DNA from 2 places in the Comamonas brasiliensis genome. Region 2 is predicted to be linked to the other one. Evidence: predicted binding sites of a transcription regulator. Region 2 holds the regulator's gene; the other holds the start of a gene.
The links. The regulator NrdR, encoded in region 2, represses ribonucleotide reductase genes. The targets are predictions, from matches to a motif close to CACNANATNTNGTG.
Positions count from the first base shown of each region.

Region 1 (15,066 bases), on a different contig from region 2:
GGCATGGTGTCTTCGGCGTAGCGATATTCGAGCTCCACGGCCTTCTGGAACAGCTCCGTGATTTCCTGCTTGAACTCGGCCGTCCACAGATGGGGGTTCTCGAGCTTGAGCTGGTTGATCAGATCGATGCCGAAGTTGCAGTGCATGGACTCGTCGCGCAGGATGTACTGGTACTGCTCGGCAGCGCCCGTCATCTTGTTCTGGCGGCCCAGGGCCAGGATCTGCGTGAAGCCCACGTAGAAGAACAGACCTTCCATCAGGCAGGCAAAAACGATCAGCGACTTCAGCAGAGTCTGGTCGGTTTCGGGCGTGCCGGTGTGGAAGTTGGGGTCCATGATCGCTTCGATGAAGGGGATCAGGAACTCGTCCTTGTCGCGGATGGATTGGACTTCGTTGTAGGCGTTGAAGATTTCCGATTCATCCAGACCCAGCGATTCCACGATGTACTGGTAGGCATGGGTGTGGATGGCTTCCTCGAAAGCCTGGCGCAGCAGGAACTGGCGGCATTCGGGTGCCGTGATGTGGCGGTAGGTGCCCAGCACGATGTTGTTGGCGGCCAGCGAATCGGCCGTCACAAAGAAGCCCAGGTTGCGCTTGACGATGCGGCGCTCGTCTTCGGTCAGGCCGTTGGGGTCCTTCCACAGCGCGATGTCGCGCGTCATGTTCACTTCCTGCGGCATCCAGTGGTTGGCGCAGGTGGCCAGATACTTTTCCCAGGCCCACTTGTACTTGAAGGGAACCAGCTGGTTCACGTCGGTCTTGGCGTTGATGATGCGCTTGTCTGCGGCATTCACGCGCTTGTGAGTGCTGGTGGACGCGCCGGCTTCTGCGCTGGTGGCGGAAGAGGCAAAGGTGTCGTCGTCAAAGCTCAGCATATTTATTCCTTCAAGGGCAAAAGCTGGGTGCAGTGCAATCGACATCCAGCCTTCTGATTTATCTATTTGGCAGGCACCACTAAAAAACTGGCGCATTCCAAACCAAAGACACCAAGCAAGAGCCGTCTCGCAGCGAAGGTGTCGTCCCCCTCCCGATGCAACGCATCGAGAGAGGGGGAAGGCGCGGGGGCCGCCTAGGCCAAGCGCCTCAGGGGGAGCCAGTCAATTACTGGCAAGCCTCGCAACCAGGATCGTCAATCGCGCAGAACTTGATGTCCGTGGCGGGTGCCTGGGCACGGGCAGCGGCGGCAGCCGCTTCCAGTGCGCTGACCGCAGGCTTGGCCGCAGGGGCTGCCGAAGCGGCAGGAGCGCCGGAGGACACGGCGTTCAGCACACGGCTTTGCACGGTGGACTTCTCGATATTGGTCGCGCTGGTGGTGCGCAGGTAGTAGGTGGTCTTCAGACCGCGCAGCCAGGCCAGCATGTAGGTGTCGTGCAGCTTCTTGCCCGATGCACCGGCCATGTAGATGTTCAGGCTCTGGGCCTGGTCGATCCACTTCTGGCGGCGCGAGGCGGCTTCCACAAGCCATTCGGGCGAGACTTCGAACGCGGTGGCGTAGAGGTTCTTGATCTCTTGCGGCACGCGGTCGATGGCGCGCAGCGAGCCGTCGAAATGCTTGAGATCCATGACCATCACGTCGTCCCACAGGCCCAGGCGCTTGAGGTCGCGCACCAAGTACTGGTTGATGACGGTGAATTCGCCCGACAGATTGGACTTCACGGACAGGTTGCCGAACGAAGGCTCGATCGAGGCATCCACACCCACGATGTTGGAGATGGTGGCGGTGGGGGCGATGGCCACGCAGTTGGAGTTGCGCATGCCGTCCTTGGCGATCTTGGCGCGCAGGGCGTCCCAGTCCAGCTTGGCGGAGCGATCCACTTCCACATAGCCGCCGCGGGCCTTTTCCAGCAGCTTCAGGGTGTCGGGGGGCAGGATGCCCTGATCCCACAGCGAGCCCTTGAAGGTGGAGTAGGTGCCGCGTTCCTTGGACAGCTCGGTCGATGCCCAGTAAGCGTAGTAGCAGATGGCTTCCATGGCTTCGTCGGCGAACTCGACGGCGCCCTGGCTGGCGTAGGCGGTGCGCATTTCATACAGCGCATCCTGGAAACCCATCAGGCCCATGCCCACGGGGCGATGGCGCAGATTGGAGTCCTTGGCCTTTTGCACGGCGTAGTAGTTGATGTCGATCACGTTGTCCAGCATGCGCATGGCCGTGTTCACGGTCTTGCGCAGCTTGTCGTGGTCGATCTTGCCGTCCTTGATGTGCTGGACCAGGTTCACCGAGCCCAGGTTGCAGACAGCGGTTTCGGTGTCGCTGGTGTTGAGCGTGATCTCGGTGCACAGGTTGGACGAGTGCACCACACCCACGTGCTGCTGGGGCGAGCGGATGTTGCAAGGGTCCTTGAAGGTGATCCAGGGATGGCCGGTCTCGAACAGCATCGAGAGCATCTTGCGCCACAGATCCACGGCAGGCACGCGCTTGAACAGCTTGAGCTCGCCGCTGTCGGTCTTGGCTTCATAGGCGGTGTAGGCCTTCTCGAAGGCTTCGCCGTACAGATCGTGCAGATCGGGAGCGTCGGCGGGCGAGAACAGGGTCCACTGGCCTGCTTCCATCACGCGCTTCATGAACAGGTCGGGAATCCAGTTCGCCGTGTTCATGTCGTGGGTGCGGCGGCGGTCGTCGCCGGTGTTCTTGCGCAGCTCCAGGAATTCTTCGATGTCCAGGTGCCAGGATTCCAGATAGGTACAGACAGCGCCCTTGCGCTTGCCGCCCTGGTTCACGGCGACGGCCGTGTCGTTGACCACCTTGAGGAAGGGAACCACGCCTTGCGATTCGCCGTTGGTGCCCTTGATGCGCGAGCCCAGGGCACGCACACGGGTCCAGTCATTGCCCAGGCCGCCGGCAAACTTGGACAGCAGAGCGTTTTCCTTGATGGATTCGTAGATGCCGTCCAGATCGTCGGGCACGGTGGTCAGGTAGCAGGACGACAGCTGCGAACGCAGCGTGCCGCTGTTGAACAGCGTGGGAGTGGACGACATGAAGTCGAAGGACGACAGCAGTTCGTAGAACTCGATGGCACGGGCGTTGCGGTCGGGCTCGTTCAGTGCCAGGCCCATGGCCACGCGCATGAAGAAGGACTGGGGCAGCTCGATGCGGGTCTTGCGCACGTGCAGGAAGTAGCGGTCGTACAGGGTCTGCAGACCCAGATAGTCGAACTGTTCGTCGCGCTCGGCCTTCAGGGCCTTGGCCAGACGGGGCAGGTCGTAGTTCAGCAGCTCGGGGTTGAGCAGCTCGTTGTCCACGCCCTTTTGCACAAAGCCGGGGAAGTAGTCGGCATAGGCGGCCTGCATTTCTGCGGGCTGCACGTCGCGGCCCATGACTTCGCGCACGATGGTGTGCAGCAGCAGGCGGGCGGTGACGTAGGTGTAGTCGGGGTCTTTTTCGATCAGCGTACGGGCGGCCAGGATGGACGCCTTGTAGACCTCGGCCAGAGGCACGCCGTCATACAGATTGCGCAGGGTTTCGGCCACGATGGGGCCGGACTGGATGTCGGCATTCAGATTGCCGCAGGAAGCGACGATCAGGGCTTCCAGACGCTCCTGGTTCAGCGGCACGCGCTGGCCGTTGTCGGTCACATGCAGCACGGGTTTCGAGGCGGCGGCGGCAGCCACTTCGGCGACCTTCTTCTGCTCGGCACGTTCCTGGTTGCGGCGCTCGCGGTACAGCACATAGGCGCGGGCCACGTCCTGGTGACCGGCGCGCATCAGGCCCAGTTCGACCTGGTCCTGCACATCTTCGATATGGAAGGTGCCGCCATCGGGACGCGAACGCACCAGGGCGCGCACCACGCCGTCGGTGAGTTCGTTGACGGTGTCACGCACGCTGGCGGAAGCCGCGCCCTGCGCGCCGCGCACGGCCAGGAAAGCCTTGGTCAGGGCCACGGCAATCTTCTGGGGTGCGAAAGCCACCACATCGCCGCTGCGGCGGATGATCTGGTAGCTGTCATTGGGGGAGGAAGAATTGGCTGCACCGGCAGGTGCGGCAGAAGGCAGTGAGTTCAACGCTTCTTGCATAAGTTCCTCTGAGTCAGTATGTGGATAGGCAGACAAAGGCCTGCACTGTGGGCAGGCCATCAAAAACACGATTCGGCGCCTTGGTCTACACATGGTTTGCACAGGGTGTGCACAACTTGTAAACACTAGATATGGGGTCTGAGGCGCCCTTAAACACTACCGGTAGTGTATCGCGCTTAAAACTGGCTGACCTGATGAAACTACTGAATCTGACATTTCGGCCACCGCTTGACAGCTGAAAAAAATGACTTCATCCCGCATGAATAAAGGCCTGTGGCGCGGTTGCGCGCGGCGGGAGCGCGGGCCGGAAATATGTAAAAAATTTGCGTGTTTGATGCAGGCTACAGTTGTTGCGCGCGCGCCATTGACATGCCGCCTCCAGGTGCAGAAGCGGTGGATGATGCGGGCCTACAAAAAGAGGAGCGCCTGACGCCTGTCATCAGGAGACTTCAGTGCTAAATCACCAGGAATTCAAGAGATAGCGTGCGGAAGCTGCTATGAAAAGATCAGGGCCGCGGTGAAGCGTGCGGCGGAAATTCCCATGACTGGGAGCCGTCCGCGCTGCCCAGCTGCTGCTGCAGACGCTGCCAGTCAAAGCCCGGGCCAGGGTCCTGCTTGCGTCCGGGGGCGATGTGCTCGTGCCCGGCGATGTAGTGCACCGGGTATTGCGCGGCGATGGCGCTGCAAAGCTGCTTCAGGGCCTGGTACTGGGGGGCTTCGAAGCTCAGGCCTTCGAGGCCTTCCAGCTCGATGCCGATGGAGTCGTCGTTGCAGCGATCGCGCCCGCGCCACTGGCTCACGCCGGCATGCCAGGCGCGGTCGTCGCAGCTGACGAACTGCCAGATCTCGCCCTGGCGTGTGACAAAGAAATGGGACGAGACTTCGAGGCCGCGAATGCCCTGGTAATAAGGATGGGCGTCCCAGTCGAGCTGGTTGGTGAACAGTTGCTGCACCGCGCCCGTGCCGTACTGGCCCGGCGGCAGGCTGATGGAGTGGAGGACGACAAGGTCGATCTGTGCCCCCTCGGGGCGCGGGCCGAAATTGGGCGAGACCAGGTGGCGCGCCGCGCCATACCAGCCTGCCTGCCACAGCGGCTGCGGCAGGTCCTGAGCGAGGGGGGCGGGATCAGGCATTGTCGTTCTGTTGTTTGCAGCCTTCGGCCGGCAGGTCTATGCCCAGCCGGTCGATGCGATAGCGGATCTGGCGCAGGCTGATGCCCAGCCTGGCCGCGGTGGCCGTGCGGTTGAAGCCGTTGTCCTGCAGGGCACGGACCAGGATGCTGCGCTCCTGTTCGTCGAGCCAGCCTTGCAGATCCTCGGGCAGCGTGGCCGGACTGCCGGCGTGATGGGGTGCCGGTGCACCGGTCTCCGATGCCTGAGTGCCGGAGGCCGGGGCTGGCGTCGCTGCCGAAGCACCGGCGCCGGGGCCGGATTCGGGCAGGCGCAGCGGGCCCTCATCGCCCAGTGCAATGGCGCGGTGCAGCACGTTCTCCAGCTCGCGCACATTGCCGGGCAGCGGCAGTCCGGCGATCTGGCCGAGGCTGATCTCGTCCAGCTCCGGCGTGGCCAGTCCGGACTCGCGGGCCAGCTTTTGCAGCAAAGCCTGGCAGAGCTGGCCCAGGTCTTCGCGGCGCTCGCGCAGCGCGGGCAGCTCGATTTCGATGACGTTGAGCCGGTAGAACAGGTCCTGGCGGAAATTGCCGGACTGCACTTGCGCGCTCAGGTCGCGGTGGGTGGCGCTGAGGATGCGCACATCGACAGCTTCTTCCTGGGTGCTGCCCAGCGGGCGGATCTTGCGCTCCTGGATGGCGCGCAGCAGCTTGGCCTGCATGGCCAGGGGAAGATCGCCGATCTCGTCGAGAAACAGGGTGCCGCCCTGAGCGGCCTGAAAGTAGCCGGGCCTGTCCTGCGTGGCTCCGGTATAGGAGCCCTTGCGGGCGCCGAAGAATTCGGCTTCGAGCAGGTTTTCCGGGATGGCGCCGCAGTTGACGGCGACCATGGGGCCGTCGGCCCGCTGGCTGCAGGCATGCAGGGCGCGCGCCACCAGTTCCTTGCCCGTGCCGGATTCACCGTGGATCAGCACGGGAGCCATGCCCTTGGCAACCTTGGCGATGCGCTGCTTGACGCGTTGCATGGCCTGAGAGTTGCCCACCAGCGCTTCCAGGGCGTCCGGCTGGGCTGCCGGCCCCGCGTCATGGGCCGGTGCGCTGCCGCCGGCCTGTGGATTGCCGGGTTTGAGCACTGCGCCCATGCCTTGCACAGCCGAGGCCACGACCTGGCGGAACTGGCGCAGGTCCACGGGCTTGGTCAGATAGTCGAAGGCACCGGCGCGCAAGGCTTCCACGGCGTTCTCGGCCGAGCCGTAGGCCGTCATGACGATGCAGCGCTCGCTGCGCGAGGGATCGCGCAGCTGCAGCAAGAGCTCCATGCCGATCCCGTCGGGCAGGCGCATATCGGTGATCACCACATCGAAATGGCGCTCCTGCAACTGGGCCCTGCCTTCCTGGACCGAGCCTGCGGTTTCCACGCGGTAGCCTTCGCGAAGCAGCGTCAGCTCGTAGAGCGTGCGCAGATCGGGTTCATCGTCGACCACGAGAATGCTGGCTGCTGCGGAGGAGTGAGGCGAGGATGTCACTGGGCTTACACCATGATCGAGTCAAACAGGCCGTGGCTTGCGAGCGAGGCAGGGCCGCTGCGCAGAGTCACGATAAAGGCGTTGCCGTCCACATCGCTTTGCGGCGTGCGCAGGCTCAGGCGCTGATAGCTGATGGAGGCATCGTAGCGCTGGCAGAGCTCGCGGCAGATATAGAGTCCAAGGCCGCTGGAGCGGCTCTGGGAGGAGAAGAAGGGCTCGAACAGATGGCGCTCGACGCTGGAATCCAGCGGTGCCCCGTCACTCCAGACCATGAACCAGCAGACGTCATCCTGCGGCGCGAGACCCTGGAGCTGGCCGTTCAAAGGCCCATGGCCGCTGATCAGCTGCAGGCCCGTCTCATGGCCGGCGTTGCTGCGGTGGCGCTGGGCATTGTCCAGCAGGTTGATCAGTACGCGGCGCAGATGCTCTTCATCAAACAGGATATGGCGGGCCGTGGCATTGAGCCGCAGCAAGAGCTGGCGGGATGGCGTGGCCTGCATGCGCCATTCATGGCTGATCTGGGCCAGCAGATTGTCCAGCGGCAGCGACTGACCCTGATGGGTTTCCGAGTCCTGTTGTACGCGCGCCAGATTGAGGATCTCTTCGGCAATGCGGGCTAGCCGGTCGGCATTCTGGCCCACGATGCGGCATAGCTGCTGGGGGCCGGGCTGGCTGCTCAGGTCTTCGGCCAGCAGCGCGTTGGCCTGGGTGATGGCGGCCAGAGGGTTGCGTATCTCATGCGCCACGGCGGCCGACATGCGGCCCATGGAGGCCAGCTTTTCGGTGCGCAGCTGCGCCTCCATTTCGCGCAGGTCGTGAAGAAACATGACACAAAGCGAGTGGCTGGCTTGCGCTTGCGGGCCCTCGTCCAGGTAGGGTGCCGAAACCTCGGTGATGCGTGTGCGCACATGGATGCCCGTGGCGCCGTGGCGCTCATGGGCCTGCAGATGGATGGTGGCGGACAGCGGGCGGGCATGGGCGAAGCTGGCCTGTGTCGCATGCGCCAGCGGCTCCCACCAGCTGTGGGCCTGCAGGGAAAAAGGCTGGGGGTGATCCATGGCCAGGCCCAGCAGCTGCAGCGCGGCAGGATTGGCCTGCAGCACTTGCAGGCTGGAGTCGACCACCAGCACCCCGTCGGAGAAGTGGTTGATCACCAGGCTGTTGACCTGCTCCTGGGTTTGGGTGCGCAGGCGGTCGAACAAGGCCTGGGAGCGCTCGCGCCGGACACGCTTGGCCAGTTCGTGCGTGAGATAGGCCACGCAGAAATAGCCGGCGCAGGAGAAAGCCGCCTGGTAATAGGACTGGGCGCCGTCGTTGAGGCCGCCATGGTATTGCCAGAAGGTGTAGGCCAGCGTCAGCAGCGTGATGCCGGCCGTGGCGCCAAAGGCCAGCATCAGTCCGCCCAGCGCCGAGGAGATCAGGACCGGAATGGCCAGCAGCGCCATGTAGTTGAGCGAGCCGACCTGAAAGATCTGCAGCAGAAAGATCACCGCGATGTCGACGCCGATCACGGGCAGCCATTGCAGGGCGGCGCGAGGTGCTGGCAAATGCCGTGCTGCAGCCAGACGCAGCACCACGGTGAGCGCCAGATAGGTGAAGCAGATCAGCCAGGCCAGGGGCGAGCTGATGTTCTGCAGCTGCAGGTTCAGCGTCTGAAGCAGGATGAGGGCCAGTGCCAGCAGCACGCGGCCGCTGAGGAAGGCCTGCCACAGGCGCACAAACGGGGCGTTGAGGCTGGCGTCCGCGCGCCGGCTGATGGCCGCATCCAGTGGAATGGCGGTGTGCTGCCAGGGTGAGGCGGAGTTCACCATGGGATCAGTGGCTGCCGGTGTCTTGCTGGGCCAGGCGGCGATGCTCTGCGCTGCAGAAGCTCTGGCCCGAGGCATCGCTTACGGCATCGGCTTGCGGCAGGTGCAGGCCGCAGTGTGCGCAGGCCACCATGGTCTGAGCTTTCGGGAGAGTGGTGGCCGTCCGGGTGGGCTCTGCCGCTTCGGCGCGGCGCTTGCTGCGCCAGATGCCGACAGCCACCACCACGACCAGCAGGACCAGCAAATACTTCATGCCGCGCGCTCCAGCAGGACTTCAATCACAAAGCGCGAGCCGACATAGGCCAGCAGCAGAAAGATGGCGCCGATATAGAGAACGCGCACGGCGCTCTGGCCGCGCCAGCCAAATCGCTTGCGCCCGAACAGCAGCACGGCGAAAGCCAGCCAGGACAGCAGCGAGAAAACGGATTTGTGATTCCACACCCAGGCCTTGCCGTAGAGCTGCTCGCCAAACAGCCAGCCTGCGGCCAGCGTGGCGGTCAGCAGCACAAAGCCGGCACCGACAAAGCGGAAGGTCAGCCGCTCCAGCGTCAGCAGAGGCAGTCCGCTGTCATGGTCGCCGCCCTGGCGCATCTGCCGCTCGGCATGGCTCATCAGCGCCCCGTGCACGACGGCTGCAGCAAACAGGCCGTAGGAAGCAATGCCCAGGGCCAGATGCAGCGGCAGCCAGGCCGAGGCGTTGACATGCAGCGGAGTGCCGGGAAACACCACGGCCAGAAGCACAGCCACACTTCCCAGTATGGACAGCGGCCAGCGTGAGCGCAGCTGCGGGTACAGCTGCTGCTCGACCACGTACACGGTCAGCACCAGCCAGGCGGTGATCGAGAGCGCGGGGGCGAAGCCGAAGCGCGGCTGCTCGCCCAGCAGGCCCCAGCCCAGCAGCAGGGCATGCACTGCCCAGGCCAGGCGCAGGCAGCGGCGGGCGCCGGTTTCTTGCAGATGCCGGCTGGCAAGTGCAGGGATGGCATAGGCAATGGCTGCTGCCAGGGCCAGAATCCAGCCAATGGGGCCAGCTGCAGTGAGCGGTTGGGAAAGCATGCTTTCTATGATAGTGCCGCAGGCCTGCACTCATGCTTTGCAGGATGCTGCCATGCGTCAAATTTGCGCATAAAGCGCAGCCGAAGCCGCTTGCGCCCCGGGTTTGAGCGCCTGGGCAGCCGCCTAACCCCATTTCCAAGGGCTTTCGCCTCGCGGCCGGTAGCCGGGCTGGCGCAATCTCCCGCGATGCCCAAGGTCTTGCAGAGTGCTTCGGGTCGCTCTCTTGCGGGCCTGCCCCGCCTTTGGGAAGGGGTTGCACGGGCTTTGCGCGCCCGGGGCAGGTCACGGCAAGCCTGCAGGCATCGTTCGCGAAGGGCAGCGGGTAAAATGCGGGTTCATGCCGCTTCGTCCCGCCCGTCTGGGTCCCGCCAGGTTCGGCCTGCAAGCTGCCCGGAGACCCGTGCCGCGCTCGCGCACGACTCCCCATCCATAACTTTCGAATGCTTTTTGCTTATGGCCTCCGCACTCACCGATAAACTCTCGCGCCTTGTCAAGGAGATGCGCGGCCAGGCCCGCATCACCGAATCCAACGTCCAGGACATGCTGCGCGAAGTGCGCATGGCCTTGCTGGAGGCCGACGTGGCCCTGCCCGTGGTGCGCGACTTCATCGCCCGCGTCAAGGAAAAGGCGCTGGGCCAGGAAGTCATCAGCTCGCTGCAGCCCGGCCAGGTGCTGGTGTCCATCGTCAACAAGGAGTTGGCGGCGACCATGGGCGAAGGGGTGGCCGACATCAACCTCAATGCCCAGCCGCCCGCCGTCATTCTGATGGCCGGCCTGCAGGGCGCGGGCAAGACCACCACCACGGCCAAGCTGGCCAAGCATCTGATCGAGAAGCGCAAGAAAAAGGTGCTCACGGTCTCGGGTGACGTGTATCGCCCCGCGGCCATCGAGCAGCTCAAGACCGTCACGGCCCAGGCCGGTGCCGAGTGGTTTCCTTCCACGCCCGACCAGAAGCCCCACGATATCGCCGTGGCCGCGATCGACTACGCCAAGAAGCATTTCTTCGATGTGCTGCTGGTGGATACGGCCGGCCGTCTGGCCATCGACGAGCTGCTGATGGCCGAAATCAAGGATTTGCACGCCACGCTCAAGCCTGTCGAAACCCTGTTCGTGGTCGATGCCATGCAGGGTCAGGATGCGGTCAACACCGCCAAGGCCTTCAAGGAAGCACTGCCGCTGACCGGTATCGTGCTGACCAAGCTCGACGGCGATTCGCGCGGCGGTGCGGCGCTGTCGGTGCGCCAGATCACGGGCGCGCCGATCAAGTTCGCCGGCGTCTCGGAAAAGATCGACGGCCTGGAAGTCTTTGACGCCGACCGCCACGCACAGCGCGTGCTGGGCATGGGCGACATCGTGGCCCTGGTCGAGCAGGTCACCAAGGGCGTGGACATGGAAGCCGCGCAGAAGATGGCCGAGAAGCTCAAGAGCGGCGACGGCTTCGACCTCAACGACTTTCTGGCCCAGCTGCAGCAGATGAAGCAGATGGGCGGTCTCTCGACCCTGATGGACAAGCTGCCCGCAGAGCTGGCCGGCAAGGCCGGTCAGGTCGATATGGACAAGGCCGAGCGCGAGATCAAGCGCAAGGAAGGCATCATCTGCTCCATGACCTTCAAGGAACGCAAGAACCCCGCCCTGATCAAGGCCACGCGCAAGAAGCGTATCGCCGACGGCGCCGGCGTGCAGGTGCAGGAAGTCAACCGCCTGCTCAAGGAGTTCGAGCAGATGCAGACCATGATGAAGAAGTTCAAGGGCGGCGGCCTGATGAAGATGATGAAGAAGATGGGCGGCATGAAGGCCATGAAGGGCATGATGGGCGGCGGCGGCATGCCCAAGCTGCCGTTCTGATATTTGATTCCCCCTGAGCCGCTGCGCGGCTTCCCCTGGCCGGGCGCGACAGCCTCGCTGTCCCTGAGTTGGGGGTGAGATCAGCGATCTATAAAAAGTGAGCAGCTGACGCAGGTCAGATCTTGGTTTGGATGAGAAATACATCTGAATCATTGATCTGGCAGGCGTTAGCAGCTCACTTTTTTGTAAAGAAGCGCGCCAATCCGGGGCAATTGCTGGATGTGCAGGCGGCTTTCTGAGAACATGCCTTTCCATGAAGCTACAAGACAGGACTTTCGTGGAGGCGGGGCAGCGGCAAGCTCTGCCTCAATGTCTGGAGCGCCGCAGCGCGCTGCTGCTGGCGGGCTCGCTGCTTGCACTGCTGGCAGGCTGCTCCACCACCAGGGACAAACCACGGCCTGCCGCGCAAGGCGGCTCATCGGTGCGCCCGCTCAATGCGCTGAGCCTGGATGCCGAGCTGCGCGAGTCCCTGCTGGCGCGCACCATGCTGGTGGTCAACACGCCCTACACCTACGGCGGCAACTCCCCCGAGGGCGGTTTTGACTGCAGCGGACTTATCCAGTGGGCCGTTGGCGGCATCACGGAAACCCGTCTGCCCCGAACCACATCGCAATGGGCACAGGCCAGCAATCCGGTGGACGGGCGCGACCTGATGCGCGGCGACTTCGTGTTCTTCAACACTCTGGGCGGGCGCTATTCCCATATGGGCATTTTTGTCGGCAACGGACAGTTTGTGCACGCGCCGTCCAGCGGCGGGACGGTGCAGCGGGTGCGCATGGACAATGTGTACTTCGCCAAGCGATTCACCGAAGCGCGCAGCATCTTTGCCTGAGCGGCGCGCGGCGAATGCGAAAAGGGACTGCCTGGCAGTCCCTTTTTTACGTGCATTGTCTGCCTATGCCGCGGGTGCTGCAGCCCCATCGCCGCTCAGCGGCAGATCCCAGCGCATCGCATGCCAGGGGTGCTGCTCCTGCGTCACCCACTGGGCCACCTCTTCGATCGTGAAGGCCTTGCCCAGCACATCGCTGCGGCCCTGCGCCAGCCATTGGGTGCGGCCCTGGGCATAGGCCTGGCCGAAGGCCAGCCAGCTGTCGAAGCATTGCTGGGCGCGCTGGGCATTGAGCTGCAGGATGTCCCAGTGCAGGGCTTCGTCCACCCAGTCCAGCAGCCTGGCGCTGCGCACAAAAAAGGTCACGCGCGCGCAGGCAAACGCCATGGCGGCGCGCGCATCGTCGCTGCGCTGCAGGCGCTGCAGATCCAGCATGAACCAGCGCTGGCGCATGGCATCGGGCAGCTGCTGGCGCACCTGTTCGTCGCTGAGGTCGGTGCGCAGGCCCAGATGGTGCAGGATCATGGGGCGCAGCTGCTTGGCCAGCGCATCGTCGGCGCCATGCAGATCGCTGGCAAAGCCGCCCTGCATGGCGTGGTAGGCCATGGGGTGGGCCAGGGCCAGAGCCCAGTTGCGCTCCTGGCTGCCGGCCTGGTAGCTGATGATGTCGCCGCGCTGCTTGGCCTCCTTGAGGCGCTTGAAGCCGCCGCGCAGCACCCAGAAAATCACGGCCACGACAAGCAGCAGAATCGTCCATGCGTTCATGAGCGAACTCCCTGGCGGCCGGGGCGTTTTCTGGCCATCAGCAAGGTCTGCTTCAGCGCGGCGGATTTGGGCATGCGCTCGATGACTTCGCTGTCCAGCGAGTCCTTGCGTGCCGCCACCATCCACTGCATCAGCGGCGACTGCAGATTGAGCTGCGGCAGCAGTGCGGGGTGTTGTTGCATCAGCCACAGCTGCTCGGCATCGGTCTGCAGCTCCTGCACCGAGCACCAGGGCGCCAGCCCCGGATGGGACTTCAGCAGCTCGGGCGGGCGGCGCACAATGCCCATGGACAGTGCGTCCTCGGGCACCTCGTCATTGAGCGGCAGATGGTTGAGCAGAGTCACCACATCGGGCATATAGCGTGCAATCGGCGGTCGGTTCTGCTTGCCCTTGATCTGTTCGATCTGAAGCTTGCCGTCCTTTTGCACATAGGCATTGACGGTGATGCGGGGCTGTGCAGTGCCCGTGCGGTAGCTGAACAGCCGCATGCGCCCCGACTCGAGACCCTCAGCGTAATGTTCTCCATAGCCGCCGCTGAAGGACTTGCGGTTGGCAAACTGGCCCACGCAGTGGCCCATCATCTGGCTTTCGTAGGCCATTTCCTGGCGCATCTGCGCACTTGTGCCGTCAAACTCCACAAAGGTGCCGTGCTGGCCACGCAGCAGTCCGTGCACGGCGCCCGAGCTGTGTTCAACCCGGCCGCTGTTCTGTTTTTTCTCGAAAGCCAGATGCTCCAGCGTCCAGCGCGCCAGCGCCTGTGGGCAGTTCACGCGCTGCAGCTTGCCTTCGAGAGAGGTGCCCTTGCGGGTGGAGAGAAATTCCACCAGCCGTGTCTCCAGCGCCAGCAGGGCGGCGCTGTCAGGCTGCACCCACCAGAGGTCGGGCAGCTCGAAGCCGGCCTGCTTGCGCGCCAGCCGCTCCAGCGCCCAGGCCGGCGGCTCCTGGCGGCCGGCCAGCTCCTGCAACTGCCGGACGTCGGCAATGCGCAGCACGGCAGGCTCGTCGGCCTGCAGATTGCCCACCACATGGCGGTAGAAGTGGTTGCCCAGCCAGGCGGCGACATCGGCGGCGTCGCCGCGCTCCATGCTGCGCTCCTTGATGCGCTGCTTGATGGCCGGCGCGTTGACCACATCGCGCGCCTTGTAGGCGCTGGCGGCAGCGGTTTTCTCTATGACCTGATTCACCAGAATTTCCACCATGGCTTGCGACCCGATGCTGCAGCACCGGCCTGGGCATCGCGCTCGGCCAGCTTGCGCTCGGCACGCTCGATGCCGGACTGCGACATGCGCCGCTCGTCTTCGTCGTCGTCCTGGTCCAGATAGCTGTTGGCCTGCTTGTGCAGCGCCACGGACTCTTCCAGAAGCTCGGGATAGGCTTCCAGCGCACAGGCCAGGCGGCGCAGCGGATAGCAGTCCTGCAGCGCAATGATCTCCTGCTGGTGCGTGCGCAGACGCGGCAGCACCAGCTCGGGGCGTGTGCTCGAGAAAAAGTCCAGCATGGACATCAGGGACGCCAGGTAGTTGCGGCGTACGTCGCGCTGCTCTTCCTCGTCGAGGTCGTGGAACCACTGGTCCAGACGCTCCATCCAGATGCTGATCTCGTCATCGCGGTCGAGCTTGTAGAGCGACAGCGCGACGGTGGAGAAATAGCGCGTGGGCTCATGACGGCTGTAGCCATGCTCCTGGGCGAAATGCCACAGGCGCTCGGCCTCGACCACGGTCTGCGCGTCGTCGTCCTTGCCCACGGCACACCACAGCAGGCCGTTGTGGTGCTCGGCAAACGGGCTGCTGCCCAGCCCCTTGTGGTGCAGCTCGGCGGCCTCGTCGTAGCGGTCCATGAAGCGGTACTTGATGGCCAGGTTGTTGCACAGCATGGAATAGACATGCAGGTCGGCGTCCTTGAAGCGGCCCTGGCCGCTGGCCCAGAAATGCTCGAAGCGGGCCAGGCCCTGCTCGTAGTAGCGCACGACCAGAGGCTCGCGCACCTCCTGTGCCGGCACCTTCTTCTTGCCGCCCATCAGCGGCGCCAGATCGTCGGCATCGTCCAGGACCACGCCGGCGGCATAGCACCAGTGCGCGCCATGGGCGTCGGGGAAGGGGCGGGCCAGCGCTTCTTCCA
Region 1 covers NZ_JAANES010000002.1:385,270-400,335, reverse strand. Annotated here, with positions in the region: gene DJFAAGMI_RS10235 (ribonucleotide-diphosphate reductase subunit beta) at 1-875, opposite strand, end outside; gene DJFAAGMI_RS10230 (ribonucleoside-diphosphate reductase subunit alpha) at 1,102-4,011, opposite strand; gene ampD (1,6-anhydro-N-acetylmuramyl-L-alanine amidase AmpD) at 4,518-5,144, opposite strand; gene DJFAAGMI_RS10220 (sigma-54-dependent transcriptional regulator) at 5,137-6,645, opposite strand; gene DJFAAGMI_RS10215 (sensor histidine kinase) at 6,651-8,456, opposite strand; gene DJFAAGMI_RS10210 (PP0621 family protein) at 8,461-8,706, opposite strand; gene DJFAAGMI_RS10205 (cytochrome C assembly family protein) at 8,703-9,509, opposite strand; gene ffh (signal recognition particle protein) at 9,963-11,354, shown strand; gene DJFAAGMI_RS10195 (C40 family peptidase) at 11,608-12,186, shown strand; gene DJFAAGMI_RS10190 (DUF1266 domain-containing protein) at 12,250-12,948, opposite strand; gene DJFAAGMI_RS10185 (hypothetical protein) at 12,945-14,147, opposite strand; gene DJFAAGMI_RS10180 (hypothetical protein) at 14,129-15,066, opposite strand, start outside.
Region 1: a site for NrdR is predicted at 4,135-4,148, ahead of DJFAAGMI_RS10230 (ribonucleoside-diphosphate reductase subunit alpha). Genes of this name have one in related genera too.

Region 2 (15,066 bases):
AAGTGCAGCCGTCTGCAGGTGGCGTTGCTGTGCTCGCCCAGGTAGAAGGGGTAGAACTCGGCAAAGCTCCTGAACTGGCGCGGATCGACACTGGCTTTGACAGCGCCGTCCGGTTCTGAGGTCGTGGTCTGTGACATGGCGAACCCCGGTGAAGTGGATGCTGTTTTTATACTGCCGACCGCCCGGGCGGGCCAGCGGGTTAGCGAGTGCTGCCAAGTCGCCGCAAGCGCGCTTCGTCACCTGAACGACAGGCTGCATACGGCAAGACTGCGCAAAATCGGCCAGATTCGCCATTTTTGCGGCCACTCTCGCCACCGGTCCGGCTTCTGTCCGCGCACTCTTGCTAAGGTGGCAGCACCATCCCTAGTTCTTCAACCCAGACACTGCCCATGTTTGACGACACCATGCCGCCCGTTGTGATCAGCTCCAGTGAAACCCGTGTTCAGACGCCCGACGGGCAGCTGCATGTCAAGCGCTGGCAAGCGCAGGGCGGGGCCGCCAAGGCACCACTGGTGCTGATGCACGACTCGCTGGGCAGTGTCGATCTGTGGCGCGAGTTTCCCGCCCAGCTGGCTGCGGCCACCGGGCGCGAAGTCATTGCCTATGACCGCCTGGGCTTCGGCCATTCGGACCCCAATCCGCATCGGCTTGAACCCAGTTTTGTGGAAGGCGAGGTTGAAGCCGGTTTCGCGCCGCTTCACCGAGAGTTGGGCCTGGGCGATTTCGTGATGCTGGGACACAGCGTGGGCGGCGGCATGGCGGCCATGGTGGCTGCTGCGTATGGACGGCAATGCCAGGCGCTGATTACCGAGTCGGCGCAAAGCTTTGTCGAAGACCGCACGCTGCAGGGCATCAGGGCGGCGCGTGACAACTTTGCCCAGCCCGGCCAGCTGGAGCGGCTCGCTCGCTACCATGGCGACAAGGCGGCCTGGGTGCTGTCGGCCTGGGTGGACACCTGGCTGAGCCCGCCTTTTGCGCATTACCGGCTGGATGCGGCCTTGAAGCAGGTGCATTGCCCGGTGCTGGCGATCCATGGCGAGCTCGATGAATTCGGCTCCCTGGTGCATCCGGAGAACATCTGTACCTGGGCGCAAGGCCCTTGCGAAGCGGAAATCATCGCCGGCGGCGGCCATGTGCCGCACCGCGAGCTGCCCGATCGCATCAGCGGCCGCATCGCGGCTTTCCTGTCAAGAATCGCCTGACTCAGCTTGATCCAGGCGACCGAGGGCGTAGTCGACCAGATCGGCCGGATAGTGCGGGCTGGCGCGCAGGGCGCTGTCATCCCAGCCGTAGAGCACGGCCAAGGCGGCGACCTCGAGTGCCCAGTAGCCCGTGCCCAGCCATGGGCCGCCTTTTTTCTGCTGCTTGGGCGAGAGCTTGTGGAACTCCTGGTACTGGGTTTGCAGATAGGGCAGCAGTGGGTCAGGCAGGGCTTCGAGCTGTTCGAAAAAAGGCCTCATGGCGCCGTAAGGGCGCTTGTGGAAAAGCTCCTCGCTGACCTGCTGCAACTGCAGGCCGCCTGCGCACAGGTAATCCAGCAACTGGTCGGTATCGAAGGCCAGCACATGCTCATCAAGCGCCGGCACGTCGTCCTGTGCATCCAGCAATGTGGCCAATGACAGCAGGGTCACGGCAATGGCGTACTCGTCAGTGCGCGTGTTGATGGGTGCAGCGACGCCATAGTCCGCGCCGGTTTCCTGCCCCATGCTGGCACGCGCATGCTCGGCCACCGAGGCAGCATCAATCCACAGCGCGGCCACTTCCTGGTAGATGGGGCGCAGCACATCACCGCTCAGGCCCAGATCGATGCCATAGATCAGCAGCCAGCGTGCCTGCTCGCCCACTTCCTTCCATTTCCAGTAGTTTTCAAGCGCGGCATGTGCCTTGAAATCCTGGGGTGCTTGATAGCTATCGCTGCCAGCAAAGCGCTTGAGCGCGCTCAGTGCCTCCTTCCAGTCGGCTTTTTTGTCGCTCAGGTGGAGATTGCGCCGGGGCTGCAGACCGTTCAGTGAAATCTTGGCCCATTCGGCGCAGGCGTCAGCCAGTTGGCCGTGGTGCTGGAAGGTTTGGCTCATGGCCCAAGCTTAATGGCCTACGCAGCCAGAAAATCCCGAATCGCAAACAGCGTCGCGTCCGGTGACTCCGTCATCTGGTTGTGGCCGTTGGGGATGATCTGAACCTTGGTGGTCTTGCCTGCGCCCCTGGCTGCATCGATCAGTCCCTTGGCTGCCTTGGGCGGGGTCATCTGATCTTGCTCGCCCAGCACAAACAGAAGCGGGCAGCTGACCTGGGTCATGGCGGCTTCGCCACCTGCATAGCTGTCGCAGGCCTTGAAGCCCGCATGCAGCAGATTCGTGCCCGTGTTGCTGGCCAGCACGCGGCGGCCTAGGGCCATGCCGGCGCCAAATACCCAGCTGCCCGCGCCATTGGGCGGCGCCAGCGTGGCGCGCGAGAAGGTGTTGACCATCTGTATGGCTTTCTCGGGCGTATTCAACGCCGACTCCAGCAGCGCGGGAGAGACCTTCATGGGAAAGGCCGTGCCCACCAAGACCAGATGGCTGATGCGTTCCCGCAGCCCGGCCGCAGTCTCCATGGCAATCAGGCTGCCCCAGCTATGGCCTATCAGGGCAGCGCTGCGCAACCCGGCCGCATCCATCAGGGCGCCGATGAAGCTCGCGGCCTCTTCGACAGTTTGCGGGGCCTGGCCGCCGCTTCTGCAATGGCCGGGCAAATCGATGGCCAGCACGTTCCAGCCGTGATTGGCCATATAGCGGCTTTGCAGTGCCCAGACGCTGTGATCGCAGAGCACGCCGTGGATGAAAATGGCCGTGGGCTTGGCCGCATCGAAGGCCTTGCCGCCGGTGTAGGCGTAGATATTGGCCTTGTTGACTTCTAAAAACATAGCTGTCTCCGCAGTATGGGTAAGCGCTAGAGGCTGTTTTTTATATAAATAGGCGATGCAGGCGGCTCAAAGATCGGGAATCAGCCGCTTGCCCAGGCTCAGCGTCCGGTCGTCGGTATAGCCCAGTCTTTCGTAGAAGGCGAGCACCGCTTCATTGCCCGCACGCACCTGCAGGTTGAGCTTGGGGCAGCCCAGTTCGCTCAGCGTCTGTTCGGCGCGCTGCATCAGCTGGCGTGCATGGCCCCGGCGCTGATGCGCAGGGTGCACGGCCAGGTAGTTGATCCAGCCGCGGTGGCCGTCATAGCCGACCATGATGCTGGCGATGATCCGGCCATCCGCGTCGCAGCCCAACCAGAACAGGTCGGGCGAGACGCTGAGCTTGCGCGCAATGTCCTTGTGCGGATCGTTCCAGGGGCGGGTCAGCTCGCAGTCTTGCCATAGCTGGACGACGGCCTCTGTGTCTGCCGGCGTGAAGGCTCGAACCTGCATCAGACGGCTTTCTCGGCCGCCTTCAGCGCGCGCTTGAGGTCGTCGATCAGGTCGTCGGCGTCTTCCAGTCCGATCGACAGGCGGATCGTTCCCTGGCCTATGCCGGCCTGGGCGAGAGCCTCGTCGCTCATGCGGAAATGCGTGGTGCTTGCAGGGTGGATCACCAGCGAGCGGCAGTCGCCCACATTGGCCAGATGGCTGAAGACCTTCAGCGTTTCGATGAATTTCTTGCCCTGGTTGCGGTTGCCGGCAATGTCAAAGCTGAACACCGAGCCGGCGCCGCGCGGCAGCAGCTTTCTGGCCAGGACGTGCGAGGGGTGGGTCTCCAGCATGGGGTGGCCCACGCGGCTGACCAACGGGTGGCTGGCCAGGAACTGCACCACCTTTTCGGTGTTGCGCATATGGCGTTCCATGCGCAGCGGCAGGGTCTCGATGCCCTGCAGGATCAGCCAGGCGCTGTGCGGGCTCATGCAGGCGCCGAAGTCGCGCAGGCCTTCGCGGCGGGCGCGCAGCAGGAAGGCGCCGGTGGTGGACTCCTCGCTGAACACCATGTTGTGAAAGCCGTCATAGGGTTGGGTCAACTCGGGAAAGCGCCCCGATTTTTCCCAGTCGAAGTTGCCGCCATCGACGACGATGCCGCCGATCACCGTGCCGTGGCCGGACAGGAACTTGGTGGCCGAGTGGTAGACGATGTCCGCGCCGTGCTCGAAAGGCTTGATCAGCCAGGGCGAAGTCAGCGTCGAATCGACCAGCAGCGGCACGCCGGCCTCGTGGGCGATCTGGCTGACGGTGGGAATGTCCAGTACATCGAGGCCGGGGTTGCCCACGGTTTCGCCAAAGAACAGCTTGGTGTTGGGGCGCACCGCAGCCTTCCAGCCATCGATGTCGCCTGGCTTGACGAAGGTGGTCTCTATGCCGAAGCGCGCCAGCGTGTAGTGCAGCAGGTTTTGCGAGCCGCCATACAGGGCCGTGCTGGCCACGATATGGCTGCCCGCGCCCATCAGCGTGGCAATGGACAGGTGCAGCGCCGCCTGGCCGCTGGCCACGGCAATCGCGCCCACGCCGCCTTCCAGGGCCGAGACGCGTTGCTCAAGCACCGCATTGGTGGGGTTGGAGATGCGGCTGTAGACATGGCCGGGGCGTTCCAGATTGAACAGGCTGGCCGCGTGGTCGCTGGATTCGAAGACGAAGGAGGTCGTCAGATGGATGGGCACGGCGCGTGCGCCGGTGGCGGGGTCGGGCTGGGCGCCTGCATGCAGGCTCAGGGTGTCGAAGCCGGGGTCAGAGTAACCGGGCATGTTGTGTCTCCATGGCTGGTATTGATTGACGCAATGTGTGATCGAGCAGGCAATCAAAGATCAATTTGGTCGAATAGACGATTAAATATGTAGAGATTCATATGTTTCGTCATTGTTTTAGTTTTTCTCAATGCAAGCCATTGTGGGCTATATTTGTGCACGCACCTGCATTCTGTGCAAAGCGATGCCGCATGTGCTGACACATGCAGGACAAAAGCTGCCACAGCGTGCCAAACAGACTTCGGAGAACAGCAATGAAAGTTAGTGACATCCTGCGCGTCAAAGGCAATACCCTGTACACGGTGTCGCCCGATGAAAGCCTGGCCGCAGCGGTGCAGGTGATGTCGGAGAAGGACATCGGCTCGCTGGTCGTGATGGATCACGGCGATGTGGTGGGCATGCTCACCTTCCGCGAAGTGATCCAGGGCTTTGTGAAGACCGGCGGCGTGGAGAATATTTCCGTGCGCGGCGCCATGGACGACGCGCCCATGACCTGCACCATGGAAACCGATATGGACGAGGTGCGCCGCATGATGCTGGATCGCCATGCGCGCTATATGCCGGTGATGGACAAGCGCATGCTGATGGGCGTGATCTCGCTGTATGACGTGGCCAAGGCCGTGGTGGACAGCCAGAACTTCGAGAACCGCATGCTCAAGGCCTATATCCGCGACTGGCCCGAAGGCGAGCGCCAGGGCGCGGAGTAATGACTGCGCAGCAGTTCTGCATCTGAGTCAGGCGGCCTTCGGGCCGTTTTTTGCGGCCCGAAGGCCGCCTAGAAGCGGATGATGCGGCCGAGCTGCGTGGGCGCTGCCTCCACGTCTGTAGTGGGCTGGGCGCCGGTGTATTGCGCGCGCGGTCGTATCAACTGGCCCGTAGCCTGCTGCTCCAGCGCATGGGCGATCCAGCCCGCGGTGCGGCCCAGGGCAAACAGCACAAAGGCCGCGCCTGGCGGCAGGCGCAGGGCGCGTTCAATGGCCACCAGGCTGTAGTCCAGACTGGGGTGTAGTCCAGTGGTCGCATGGACCTGGTCGATCAGGTTTTCGCGCTGGGAGTCAAATGGCAGCAGGGCCAGCAGGTAGGCGCTGCGCGGGTCGCCTGAAGGGTAGAGCGGGTGGCCAAATCCTGCCAGGTAGTGCGGTGTCTGACCGGTCTGCGTGGCTTCCAGCAAGGCCAGCAACGAGGCTGCCAGGGGTGTCTTGGGCGGTCTGCCATGCCATTCCTCCCAATGAGCACTGATGTGCTGGGTCATGCCGCCATGCAGTGGGCCGGACAATGCGGCCAGCCCTGCTCCGACGCTGGCGTGCAGGCTGGCGCCGGTGGACGCAACCACGCGTGCTGCAAAGCTGGATGCATTGAGCTCATGGTCGGCGCACAGTACCAGGGCGCTACGCAGCACATTGGCGGCATCGACGTTGGCATCAGCATCTGCATCGATCTGCCAGCTGGCGGCCAGGCGCTGATGCAGTGGCACAAGCGTCACAGGTTGCGCAGATGGCTTTGAACTGGATGCGCTGGCTGGTGGCGGCAGACCCAGCAATACATCTCCCATGCAGTGAAGCAGTGCCAGATGATTTCCCGGCACCGTTGCCATGCCAAACCATGTGGCCAGTGCCTGTGCCGCGCAACGGGGCATGTGACGAGCCCCCCGCATTGCCGGTGGCTCATCGACCCCGGCGGGGCCTGCGCTGCCTTGCTGCCAGAGCAGCATTGCGGTTTCTTCCAACGTGGCGCTCTGTGCCAGTTGTACGGCGCTGTGGCCGCGGTAGTAAAGCTGTCCGTCGCGCACCAGGGTGATGGCCGAGTCCAGCACTGCCTGACCCCAGTCTAGGGTGGATTGGGCCAGTTGTGCGGGGTTGCGCACGGCCTGCCGCTGGCGCACGAGACGCTGTACATCAGACAGCAGGTAGACGGTGCCGCGCCTGCCGGCCAGTCGTTGAGCCTTCAACAGGCCGCGACTGGCATAGCTGTAGAGGCTGGCGCGCTGCACCCCCAGCATGGCTGCAGCTTCTGCCGCCTGCAGCCATGGGGAGGAGGAGGGCATATCAGCGGACATGGGCAGTCGATCAGGCGATCAAGGGTGATGGCCTTGCATCGTAGCGCCTGCCGATTGGTTGATGGCGAGTGTGTGCTGGCCGCAGTCGATTGGCCCAATCAAGATTGACGGCCATGGACCATGGCGCGTGCAATGCAAGACATGGGTTTACGGCGCTTGCCAGGAGTTTCGATGTCTACAACCAGTCTTTGCTGTTCTTCTTCCGCAGCGTCCGCACAGCGGGCTCGTGCAGCGCTGCAGCAGCAGTGGGAGTTGGCCGGTTTGCCAGCACAGGCCTTATCGCAGCTGCAGTTGACGGGCAGGGCTCGCGGCTTTGTCAGCAGCTTTGCCGTGGTGGATGCTGTGCAGGCCAGCGTGGCCGCGGCAGCGCTGGCGGCCACGCAGATAGAGCAGCTGCGTCAGCCCCGTCGCCCTGTGCAAGTGGTGACGGTGGATGCCCAGCATGCGGCATTCGAGTCCAGCGGCTATTTCACCCTGGATGGACGAAGGCCTGACCAATGGGCGCCAGTCTCCGGTCTGTATGCCTGCGGCCAGGCGGTGGGCGAACCAGGCTGGGTTCGTATTCATGCCAATTTCGATCATCACCGCGACGGGGCGCTGGCCTTGCTGGGGCTGCCCGAGGGCGCAGCCACTCCACGCGAGGCCGTGGCTCAGGCTCTGGCCCATTGGCGTGCGCAGGACTTCGAGACACAGGCAGCCGTCCGTGGCTTGCCGGTGGCCGCATCGCGCAGCCATGCCCAGTGGCAGTCATTGGGCCAGGAAGATGAGGTGGCCGGGGCTGCGCTGGTGCAGATAGAGCGAGTGGGCGATGCTCCAGCATTGCCCTGGCCGGGACTACAGAACGGGCAGCGGCCGCTGGCGGGGTTGCGGGTGCTGGATCTCACGCGCATTCTGGCCGGGCCGGTTGCAGGGCGTACTTTGGCCGCCTATGGCGCGGATGTGATGCTGGTCAACAGCCCGCATTTGCCCAATATCGAGGCTATTGCCGATACCAGCAGGGGCAAGCGGTCCACATATGCGGATATGAATGAGGTCGCAGGACGCGATGCCCTGAGCATGCTGGTAGGGGGTGCCCATGTCTTCATGCAGGCCTACCGCCCCGGGGCTTTGCAGGCCAAGGGCTTTGGCACGGAGCAACTGCTGCAGATGCGGCCCGGGTTGGTGGTGGCCGAACTTTGCGCCTATGGATGGGAGGGGCCATGGGCCGGGCGGCGCGGCTTTGATTCTCTGGTGCAGACGGCCAGCGGCATCAACGAGGACGAGGCCGCCGCGCATGGCTCGGCCCAGCCCCGCGCGCTGCCCATGCAGGCGCTGGACTATGGTGCAGGGTTCTGGCTGGCCTTTGGCATAGAGACCGCCTTGCTTCGTCAAGCGCAACAGGGAGGGAGCTGGCGTGTGCGTGTCACCCTGGCTGGTGTGGCGCACTGGTTGCGTGGCTTGGGGCGGGTGCAGGTAGCGGGCCATGCCTGGACAGAGGCCAGGCCTGATATCGCGCCCTATCTGCAGACATTGGACAGCGGCTTTGGCAGGTTGCAGGCCGTGCGTCACAGCGCCAGGTTCTCGCACACGCCGGTGGCCTGGGACCATGCATCCATGCTGCCCGGCAGCAGTCAGCCGCGGTGGTGAGCAGGCGCTGCAGGCATAATTGACGGTCTATGAGCGGCAATACCTTCGGCACAATTTTCACGGTCACCAATTTCGGTGAGTCCCACGGTCCGGCCATTGGCTGTGTGATTGATGGCTGCCCCCCGGGCATGGCCTTGAGCGAGGCGGATATCCAGCATGATCTGGATCGGCGTCGCCCAGGCACCAGCAAGTTCGTCACCCAGCGCAACGAGCCCGATGCAGTGGAGATTCTCTCCGGCGTGTACGAGGGCAAGACCACGGGTACGCCGATCGCCCTGCTGATCCGCAACACCGATCAGCGCAGCAAGGATTACTCCAATATTGCGCAGAGCTTTCGCCCCGGTCATGCCGACTATGTCTATTTCCAGAAGTACGGCATCCGTGATCCGCGCGGCGGCGGTCGCTCCTCGGCACGTCTGACGGCGCCCACCGTGGCCGCAGGTGCCGTGGCCAAGAAATGGCTCAAGGAAAAATTCGGTACCGAGTTCCGCGCCTGCATGACCCAGATCGGCGAGCTGTCCATAGGCTTCGAGAGCTGGGAGCATGTGCCTCACAACCCCTTCTTCGCGCCCGTGGCCGATGTGAGCCGTTTCGAGGAATACATGGAGCAGCTGCGCAAGAGCGGCGATTCCTGCGGCGCGGCGCTGCGTGTGAACGCCAGCAATATGCCGGTCGGCCTGGGCCAGCCTCTGTATGACCGCCTGGACGCCGACATCGCCTACGCCATGATGGGCCTGAATGCGGTCAAGGCCGTGGAGATCGGCGCAGGCTTTGATAGCGTGGCCCAGCGTGGCACCACGCACGGCGACTCGCTGAGCCCCGAGGGTTTCCGCAGCAATAACGCGGGCGGCATCGTGGGCGGCATCAGCACCGGCCAGGACCTGGAAGTGCGCATCGGCATCAAGCCCACCAGCTCCATCATCACGCCGCGTGAGTCCATCGACGTGCACGGCCAGAGCACCGAAGTCATCACCAAGGGGCGCCACGACCCTTGCGTGGGCATTCGTGCCGCGCCGATTGCCGAGGCGCTGCTGGCGCTGGTGGTGATGGACCATGCGCTGCGCCACCGCGCGCAGAATGCCGATGTGGATTCCGGCCTGGTTCCGATTCCGGCCTCGGCCAGCTGACATCACCCAGACCTTTTTGTGCGTTACAAGCTCTGACTCAGGAGAGTCCGATGGTTGCAACCGACAAAAAACCGGATCAACGCCAGTCTCGCGCCCTGTCGCCAGGCTGGCGTTGTGCTTTTCACAAGGTCTCAGCTCCCCTCTGCGCTGCGCTGCTCGCATTGGGTTTGAGCGCCTGCAGCGGTGGTGTGACAAGGCCTGCCAGCATGGAGATCACCGTGCTGGGCTTCAACGACCTGCACGGCCATCTGGAGCCGCCCGGACTGGCGGTGACGGCGCAGAACGCGCAGGGCCGGAACGTTGTCGTGCCCGCTGGCGGCGTGGCCTACATGGCCCGGGCCATCGCCCAGCGCCGCCAGGCCAGTCGCCATGTGGCGCTGGTCACGGCAGGGGACATGATCGGGGCTTCGCCCATGGTCTCGGCGCTGTTTCTCGATGAGCCGACGATAGAGGTGCTCAATCTCATGCGGGTGGACTTTGCAGCCACCGGCAATCACGAATACGACCAGGGCGTAGCCGAGTTGCTGCGCATGCAAAACGGTGGCTGCGAGAAGTTCACCAGCAAGCAGCCATGCCAGATCAGCCAGCCCTTCAGGGGCGCGCAGTTCCCGTTTCTCGCTGCCAATACGCTGCGCGGCGACGGCCGGCCGCTGTTTCCCGCGACGGGGCTGAAGTTCTTCGAGCAGGACGGTCTGCGCATAGGCGTGGGCTTCATCGGCATGACGCTCAGGAACACGCCGCATATGGTGCGGCCCAGCGGGGTCAGAGGGCTCACATTCGCCGACGAGGCACAGACGGCCAATGCGCTGATCCCCCAGCTGCGTGCGCAGGGGGCCGATGTGATCGTGGTGCTGATCCATGAGGGCGGAGCCACCACGTCGGGCCTGCAGGACGATAGTTGCCAGGGCCTGTCCGGCGCTATCGTGCCGATTCTGGAGCAGCTCTCCAGCGAGGTCGATGTGGTGATCTCCGGTCATACCCACCGCTCCTATGTGTGCGATTACGCCAGGGTGAATGCCCGCAAGCCGTTCTTGCTGACCAGCGCGGGTCAGTACGGCACGCTGCTGACCGAAGTCAGACTGACGGTGGATGCGCGCACACGCCGCGTCAGCCGCAAGTCGGCGCACCAGACCATCGTGCAGGGCGAGGCCTATCGCAGCGCTGGTGGTCAGGTGGGCTTGCAGCCCGAGTTTCCGGTCTTTGACGCCGATGCCGACGTGGCGGCGCTGGTGGCGCGCTACAAGGCTGCGGCGCGGCCGCTGGCCGAGGCCGTTGCAGGGCGGCTGGCCGGACCTGTCAGCCGCATGCCGCAAGCCAATGGCGAAAGCGTAATGGGGCGCATCGTGGCCGACGCCATACTTGCGGCCACGCGCGATGCCGCTGCGGGCGCAGCGCAACTGGCATTTGTGAACCCCGGCGGTGTGCGCGCCGACCTGCTGCCCGCAGCCGACGGCAGCGTGACCTATGGACAGTTGTTCAGCGTTCAGCCGTTCGGCAATACGCTGATGGTGATGAGCCTGACGGGCGAGCAGATTCGCCAGGTGCTGGAGCAGCAATTCGACAGCGGCAGCAACACCGTGAATGCGCCGCGCATCCTGCAGGTGTCCGAGGGCTTCAGCTATCGCTTCGACCGTCGCCGGCCCGCGGGCCGGCGCGTGAGCGAGCTGCGTCTGAACGGCCGGCGGCTAGAGATGTCGCAGCGCTACCGCGTGGGGCTGCAGAGCTATCTGGGCAGCGGCGGCGACAACTTCAGCATCTTCGCGCAAGGCATCGATGTGGTAGGCGGCATGCCGGATCTGGATGCCCTGGCAGAGCATGTGCGCGAGCAAAGCCGCAGCGGTCCGATGGCACTACCTTTAAAGGAGCGCATTACGCGCGTTCATTAAGGAAATCAGATAAAAATCTATCTGATATCCTTTGAAATCATGCGCCAGGTGCTCATGAGTTGATAGCGGATGTCTGCCATCAAGTGCATAAAACAAAAGCCACCCGAGGGTGGCTTTGTCATGGCGGCGGTCAGGCCTGGGGCTTTCTGGCGGCCTTGGCCTTGGGACTGCGAACCTCATCCATGATGTTCTTGAAGTCGTCCACATCCTCGAAGCTGCGGTATACGCTGGCAAACCGGATATAGCCGACCTTGTCCAGGCCCTTGAGTTCATCCATCACCAGCTCGCCAAGGCGGCTGGAATCGATTTCACGCTGGCCCAGATTGAGCAGCCTGTCCTCGATGCGCTCTATGGCCGCATCAATGAGTTCGGTGCTCACGGGGCGCTTGCGCAGCGCGATCTGAAAAGAGCCTTGCAGCTTGGCGCGTTCGTACTCGATACGGCGGCCGTCTCTCTTGACCACGGTCGGAAAGCTGACCTCGGGGCGCTCGTAGGTCGTGAAGCGCTTGTCGCAGCCGCCGCAGCGGCGGCGGCGGCGGATGAAGCCCCCGTCCTCGGACTCGCGGGTCTCAACCACTTGCGTGTCCGGATGGTTGCAGAAGGGGCACTTCATGACAGATCAGCGCAGCAGGAATTACTTGCTGTAGACAGGGAACTTGGCAGTCAGCTCGGCCACCTTGGCGCGCACGGCGGCCAGATTGGCTTCGTCTTCGGGCTTGTCCAGCACATCGGCCACCAGATTGGCGGTGATGCGGGCTTCTTCCTCACCGAAACCACGAGTGGTCATGGCGGGCGTGCCGATACGGATGCCGCTGGTCACGAAAGGCTTCTCGGGGTCGTTGGGGATGGCGTTCTTGTTCACGGTGATGTGAGCCAGACCCAGAGCCGCTTCGGCAGCCTTGCCGGTAATGCCCTTGGCGCGCAGGTCCACCAGCATCACGTGGCTTTCGGTGCGGCCGGAGACGATGCGCAGACCGCGCTCGGTCAGTGTTTCGGCAAACACCTTGGCATTCTTCACGACCTGTTCCTGGTAGGCCTTGAACTCGGGAGTCAGGGCTTCCTTGAAGGCCACGGCCTTGCCGGCGATGACGTGCATCAGGGGGCCGCCTTGCAGGCCGGGGAAGATGGCGCTGTTGATGGCCTTCTCGTGCTCGGCCTTCATCAGGATCACGCCGCCACGAGGACCGCGCAGGCTCTTGTGAGTAGTGGTGGTGACCACGTCGGCGTGGGGCACGGGGTTGGGGTACACGCCTGCGGCAATCAGGCCGGCATAGTGGGCCATGTCCACCCAGAAGATGGCGCCGACTTCCTTGGCGATCTTGGCGAAGCGCTCGAAATCGATGCGCAGGGCATAGGCGGAAGCGCCGGCCACGATGATGCGGGGCTTGTGTTCGCGGGCCAGTTCTTCGAGCTTGTCGTAGTCGATGGCTTCGTCGGCATTCAGACCGTAGGAGACGGCCTTGAACCATTTGCCGGACATGTTCAGCGCCATGCCGTGGGTCAGGTGACCGCCTTCGGCCAGGCTCATGCCCAGAATGGTGTCGCCGGGCTTGGCGAAAGCCATCAGCACAGCCTGGTTGGCCTGCGAGCCGGAATTGGGTTGCACGTTGGCGGCTTCGGCGCCAAAGATCTGCTTGATGCGGTCAATGGCCAACTGCTCGACCACGTCCACATGCTCGCAGCCACCGTAGTAGCGCTTGCCGGGATAGCCTTCGGCGTACTTGTTGGTCAGTTGGGAGCCCTGGGCTTCCATCACGGCGGGCGAGCAGTAGTTCTCGCTGGCGATCAGCTCGATGTGCTCTTGCTGGCGATGGTTTTCAGCTTCAATAGCTGCAAACAGTTCGGGGTCGACTTTCGCGACGGTATCGGTGCGTTGAAACATGGCAGTCCTATGAACTTAGATATTCCCTTGAGGCCAAGGGCTGCCCAGGCGAACGGCTGAAACGCTTGCAGGCTGCAGTCGCTGCGGCTCTGGGCGGTACGCTCCCCGGTGGTTCACAGACCTTGCAGTCTGCCGGTTTCCACGTCAGCGGCAGAAAATTCTGCGCCTATCGCCAGTTGCGTACACCCGCTAGTGTAGCTGAGCTGGCATGGCTCCAAGGCCTATGCCCGTTTTTCCCTCAGAGCCTTGCCAGGCATAAAAAAAGCTGGCCGAAGCCAGCTTGAGAAATACGGGGATCTGTCGCTTAGAGGTTGGAGTCGGCCAGGGCCACCTGCTGGGCGTGGGAGACCTTGGTGGCTGCCTCGGACTTGGCCGTCATCAGCGGGCTGGCCTGCAGGCCCACGCCCTGGCGCAGGCGCTGGTGTTCGGCAAGCACCTTGGCCGCATAGCCGCCGTCCGAAGGAAGGTTGGCTGCGCCCACGTAGTAGCGCAGGCCGCCCTCGATGGAACCGGCGCGGGCAATGCATTCCTTGAGCACCTTGACGCCGACCTTGAGGTTGGTCACAGGGTCGAAGGCCGCATGCTGGCCGCCAAAGCTTTCATACTTGTCGGTGTGCACGGACGTCATCACCTGCATCAGGCCCTGGGCGCCGACCGAGCTTTGGGCAAACGGGTTGAAGCTCGATTCAATCGCCATGATGGCCAGAATCAGCGTCGGGTCCAGCTTGTTGGCCTTGCCCTGGGCATAGGCTTCGCTGACCAGTGCGGCAATCGGCTCGGGCGCCACCCGGTATTTTTTGCTGAGCCAGTAGGCGACAGCCGCCTGCTCCTTGGGCAGGTTCTTGGGGTTGACGGCCGTGGCGCGGTCGCTGGCGACGACGAGGTTGGCGGAAGCAGGGGCTTCCTCCACTTCGGCGGCGGCCACAACGGTGCTGGCGGGCAGGCGTGTGTCGAGCCACTCGCGCAGCTCGGTGGCGCCGGCCAGACGCAGGTCCGGACGAGAGATCAAAATCAGGGCCGAAATGGCCACGGCCAAGCCCAGCAGGGCGAAACCGTTGTGAGTAAGAGCAAGAAAACCGTGGGCCGTCTTATGGCCCAACGTTCGCGCGGAGGCGATTAATTTTCCTGACGCTGGCATAGCTTGTCCTTTCTTGGCTATCGCCCGAGGTCGCACCGGATCAATCTCGCGGTGCAACCAGGACAACTGGCCGATGAGGTTTGCTGCGGGCCGATTAAAAGCGCCCCTCGGGGCGCCGATCGGTCTGCTCAGTCGTGAGGCAGCGGAAACAAAAAACGCTCATTTCGAGCGCTGGCGGATTCTAGAAGCGTCCTAAATATTCAGTCAACACTAACAAAAATACTTCTTAGATTTTAAAATTATATAAAAACTGTATGAATGTACAGTTTGCTCAAAAAATTACAGCAAAAAATCACGGATTCAAGAGGTGTATACGCTCACATCGTTTTATTTGTCATCAAGGCGAAATAAAGTGCAAAAAGCCTGGTAGCCCTACGCGAGCACAGATATAGTGAATCTGCCTGCAAGTTGCAGGTGCTTGCCAAAGGAAAGGAAAAGCAAACTCCGCCGAGGCCTTTGATTCCATGGGCTGTTGGCACTTGCTCTTTATCTTCGCTTGAGGCACAAAAGGGAGCAATCGTTGCTTCCAGCGGCAAGGACCACACCCTCCTTGAACCGCGAAAACGGCCCGGTCTGGTACCGGCCGTGAAGCCCGGAAGTCGGTTTCGCCACTTCCGGGCTTTGTCGTTTCTGGCGATGTCTCGTGCTGCAGCGCATTGTTT
Region 2 covers NZ_JAANES010000005.1:213,020-228,085, forward strand. Annotated here, with positions in the region: gene DJFAAGMI_RS20115 (Mpo1-like protein) at 1-137, opposite strand, end outside; gene DJFAAGMI_RS20120 (alpha/beta fold hydrolase) at 390-1,202, shown strand; gene DJFAAGMI_RS20125 (PoNe immunity protein domain-containing protein) at 1,188-2,075, opposite strand; gene DJFAAGMI_RS20130 (alpha/beta fold hydrolase) at 2,093-2,902, opposite strand; gene DJFAAGMI_RS20135 (GNAT family acetyltransferase) at 2,969-3,391, opposite strand; gene DJFAAGMI_RS20140 (O-acetylhomoserine aminocarboxypropyltransferase) at 3,391-4,689, opposite strand; gene DJFAAGMI_RS20145 (CBS domain-containing protein) at 4,944-5,396, shown strand; gene DJFAAGMI_RS20150 (citrate synthase family protein) at 5,465-6,745, opposite strand; gene DJFAAGMI_RS20155 (CoA transferase) at 6,917-8,371, shown strand; gene aroC (chorismate synthase) at 8,401-9,498, shown strand; gene DJFAAGMI_RS20165 (bifunctional metallophosphatase/5'-nucleotidase) at 9,549-11,384, shown strand; gene nrdR (transcriptional regulator NrdR) at 11,515-11,997, opposite strand; gene glyA (serine hydroxymethyltransferase) at 12,019-13,266, opposite strand; ZMP/ZTP riboswitch at 13,302-13,456, opposite strand; gene DJFAAGMI_RS20180 (lytic transglycosylase domain-containing protein) at 13,571-14,404, opposite strand.